2 regions of the Pseudoalteromonas aliena SW19 genome follow, and region 2 is predicted to be linked to the other one. Evidence: riboswitches for the same ligand, from Rfam matches in the RefSeq annotation. Region 2 holds a riboswitch; the other holds the start of a gene.
What was found. Region 2 has a riboswitch for lysine ahead of lysC (lysine-sensitive aspartokinase 3). Riboswitches for the same ligand answer to the same signal wherever they lie in the genome.

Region 1 (2,209 bases), on a different contig from region 2:
GTATTTCCGCCTAAACGCGCGCCATGCTTTTTTAAATACGCCCATAAACCAATAATATTGTCTGCTGGCCAATTAGCGACAAACTGGCTAAAACTGCCATGTTCTTGTGCTATTTCGTGGATCATGTAAGCATTTTCAGTAATTGTTTTTACTTTTTTATAGTTACGAACAATACGCTCATCCGTTGCTTTTTGTTCCAGCATATCGGGGGGCATCATTAATAACTTATCAACGCTAAAATCCCAAAAAACCTCTCTAAATCCCGACCACTTATTATTAATGACTGACCAATAAAAGCCGCTTTGAAATACTTTTCGAGTAAATTCTTCCAGCCAATCGTCGTCACTTAACGTGCTTAGTTGTTTTTTAGATAGTGGTTTTGCAAGTAATAACTTAAGCATTTTTTCAGAGCCTTTTCGCTCTACCGCTCGCTTATAAATATCGCTAAATTTTTCCATACTAATTAAATACCTCACTACTTATGTTGCTAGTGTACGAGAAAAGCAGCCAATACGTAACCACTCCCATTATCGATGAATTAATCTATATTTAGCCGCTTGACACCCAGACGGCTAAAATGCTTTAATCGCTGCAATTACCCTATTTAAATTGCACAGGTTTGTAAGTTTTACTCTTCAAACAGGTGCAAAGGGCTAGAAGAGGTGCGTTATTCAGGTAGCGTATGTTAGGAGCGCAAACTCCAGTGAGCATACGTGAGGGGAATTAACGCCGAGAAGTAATCACTTTTGCGAGGTGTTTATTTCGGGCGACTAGGTTGAACCCTAGCGACTGTCACCAATAGCTGCTTATAACAAGCAGCTTATTAGTTTGGTGGAGAGCTTCTGGTCTTAAATATTAAGGCCATGCGCCCTATTATTTTAAGCCCATTCGCTCTTCGAATTATTAGTTCGAACGACGTTAATGCGGCTCCTTCCATAAAGCTTTTTAACTCTTCGAATAACTTATAAGTTCGTGAGAGATGACCAATAACTTCAATATAAACGACTACACATTATGGACCGCGCTCGTTACGCCATTAGATCAACACGGCGATGTTGACTACAACACGTTAACTAAACTGGTTAGCGATCAAGAAGCGGCACATAACGGTATTTTACTACTTGGCAGTACGGGCGAAGGTTTGGCACTAACGCTTAACGAGCAACAAGCCATTGTTGAACACGTATGCCAGCTAAAACCAAGTGTACCACTTATGGTTGCCGTGGGCGGTAGTAACTTAAAGCAACAAATTGAGTGGGTTAACTACTGTAATACACTCCCAATTCATAGCTTTTTACTTGGCTCACCGCTTTATGCAAAGCCCGGCGCTGTAGGTCAAACTCATTGGTTTGAAAGCCTACTCGATGCAAGTGCTCATCCGTGTATGCTTTATAACGTACCGGGCCGCAGTGGTGTCAGTATTCCTGTTCAAACAGTGACTAACTTACAAAATCATAAAAAATTATGGGCGTTAAAAGAAGCCAGTGGCGATATTGCTCAGTTTGAGGCTTATCGCCAAGCCGCGCCTAATTTAGCCTTATTTAGTGGCGACGATGCGCTAATGCCTTATTTTGCCCAAGCTGGCGCAAAAGGTTTAGTGTCGGTAGCTGCAAACGCATGGCCCGCACAAACTCACGAGTTTGTTAAACGTAGTTTAAGTGGTCAACATCCTAATTTATTTGCTCAGTGGACTAGTGCCATTGATAGCCTATTTGCTGTCGCAAACCCCATTCCCGTAAAGGTATTGATGCATTTGCAAGGCCGCTTAAGCAGCCCACAACTTCGTCCACCTTTAACACATCTTGAGTTAACTCAAACCGATTGCATCACAACTGCAAACAACACCATTTTATCTTGGCATTAAATACAGGTTTTTATAATGAGCTGGTTAGAACTATTAAATAATTTAGAATCGGGCGCAGTACGCGCAGCATCACAAAACGAAAGCGGCCAATGGCAAGCTAACGTAGAAGTAAAGCAAGGCATTTTAGAAGCCTTTAAAAATGGCACTAATACTGAGTTTGCAGGCGGCTTTGTTGATAAACATAACTTAGCTCCACAAGAGTTTAGTACTGACGATGGCGTGCGTATGGTACCGGGTGGCTCGAGTGTTCGCCGTGGTGCTTATGTGGCTAAAGGCACCATTATTATGCCACCAGCGTATGTAAACATTGGTGCATATATCGACGAAGGCACAATGGTCGATAGC
Region 2 (2,209 bases):
TGTGTTACTGCGCGTATACCTGGTTGTTGCGACTTTTCACGTTCAATCCATGTACCACCACGTTCTGGCTCGCGGCTCGAACCAACAAATACGTTAATGTGACTACGGCTTGCGGGTAAAATAGTTGCGGGGTGCAATACTTTTGCACCAAAGGTCGCCATTTCAGCGGCTTCGTCAAAGCTTAAGCGTGCAATTGGTGTCGCTTTTGCGCACAAACGCGGATCGGTGCTAAAAATACCCACAACGTCAGTCCAAATATGCACGCTTTTAGCATTAATTGCTTCAGCCAATAGTGCTGCACTGTAGTCTGAACCACCTCGTCCTAGCGTTGTGGTTTGGCCGTTCTCGTCACTGCCAATAAAGCCCTGAGTGACAATTACTTGAGCATCTAACAGCGGGATTAAATGTTCTCTAGCGGCTTGCGCTGTGGCTGCAACATTGGGCGTTGCTTTACCAAATTGGCTATCAGTTTTAAGCACCTTGCGCACATCAAAGCGATCTGCGTTTAAACCTTGTGAACGAAGCACCTGAGCAAACAAATACGACGACAAACGCTCACCAAAGCTAAGTAGCTCGTCGTGTTGTTGATCGGTTGTTAGTGACTCTTGAGCTAATGTTTGAAATGCCTTTAGGGTTTCGTTAAAGCCAACCGCTAAATCGGCATCTAGCGATAATTCATCTAAAATAGTGTGTTGAATAGCAAGCACGCCGTTTATGTGCTCTTGGCGCTCACTTGAGGTAATACTTGATTTACACAGTGCAACTAAGTGGTTAGTTACGCCGGCACTGGCGCTCACGGCAACAATACGTACGCTTTTATCTGCAACAATAATTTCGCTACAGCGACTCATCGCTTCAAAGTTTGCAACACTGGTTCCGCCAAATTTGGCAACGATGTAATCTGATTTTGCGCTTAACTCTGTTTGAGGCACTGTTTGTAGCGCTGGTTGGGTAGTCATTTAGTCTCCTTTCGCGATATCCAAATCGCAATAAAACAAGAAGAACTTGGCAAAGGAATGCTTGAAGATAAGTCCACTGCCAGAAGCTCTCCACCTATATTGGTGACAGTTTTGAGGATTCAGCCCCATAAACCGAAAAACAATGACGACGTATCATTATTTTTCTCGGCGAGTACTTCCCTCCTTAATGATCATCGGCTCTCGTCGCCTACCATTAAGTACCTAAGTATCGCACCTCTTCTGAATGTTTTATTAACCAGTGGCTAATAAAACAAAACCCCACTAAGTAGCGGGGCTTTGAAAGTTATCGTTTAGACGTCTAGCTGTCAAGCATTTAATAATTTATGAGTTAAATAAAACTGCCCATATAATACGAGCCCGCATATCCAACCGTGTAACAAATTAATAAATGCAGCGATAAACGCAAGTAGCTCATAAAGGTAAGCGCTTTAACTTTACTCATAGCAATAATGCCCGCAGCCGAGCCAATGATCAGCATTGAACCGCCCACGCCCGTTGCATACGTAAACGACAACCAGTGTTGTTGGCTCATTACTATATCTGCTTTTAATAAAGCAGCAGTAAGCGGTACGTTATCGACCCCTGCTGATAATATGCCCATTAAGTAGTTTGCGTACTCGGGTGCCATTACCGTGTATAGATCGGTAAATTTACTTAGCATACCAATTTCTTTTAGTGCGCCAACAAGCAGCAGTACACCAACAAAAAATAGCAATGTGTCGTATTCTATATCGCGAACAAAGTCGATTATGTCTTTGTTTATGTCTTTTTTCCGCATTAAAAATTGCGCGACTAAAAACATCACTGATAAGCCAAACAAAAAGGTAAGTAAAGGCGGTACGCTGTAAATTACACTCAGGGTAAGTGTGCTCACTACGGTAGATAAAAATATAACAGCAATGGTAATGTCGGTTTTTTCTATTCGGGTTTTACCCGCACCAGCAAACTCAACACGCCCTTTCATACCGATAGACAATAGCGCAGCTAGTAGCATAACACTTGCAAGTGCTGGCGCGATAAGTAGTAGTAAATGACCTATGGTTACTTTGCCATCTAAAAATATCATCAGTGTGGTTACGTCACCGGTTATTAGCGATACCCCACCTGAGTTAACCCCAAACACGATAAGCGTGGCATATTTAATGAGTTTTTTAGGTTCAAGTTTTAACGACATTACAACGGCTAAAGAGATAAGCGTAGCCGTTACATTATCTGAAATCGACGAAAAC

Region 1: another riboswitch for lysine. It lies ahead of dapA (4-hydroxy-tetrahydrodipicolinate synthase); the one in region 2 lies ahead of lysC (lysine-sensitive aspartokinase 3).

The regions. Positions count from the first base shown of each region.
Region 1 is NZ_AQGU01000022.1:450,205-452,413, forward strand. Features, by position in the region: gene PALI_RS04205 (DNA-3-methyladenine glycosylase I) at 1-458, opposite strand, end outside; lysine riboswitch at 650-850, shown strand; gene dapA (4-hydroxy-tetrahydrodipicolinate synthase) at 980-1,864, shown strand; gene PALI_RS04215 (2,3,4,5-tetrahydropyridine-2,6-dicarboxylate N-succinyltransferase) at 1,880-2,209, shown strand, end outside.
Region 2 is NZ_AQGU01000025.1:627,846-630,054, forward strand. Features, by position in the region: gene lysC (lysine-sensitive aspartokinase 3) at 1-959, opposite strand, end outside; lysine riboswitch at 1,035-1,207, opposite strand; gene nhaD (sodium:proton antiporter NhaD) at 1,309-2,209, opposite strand, start outside.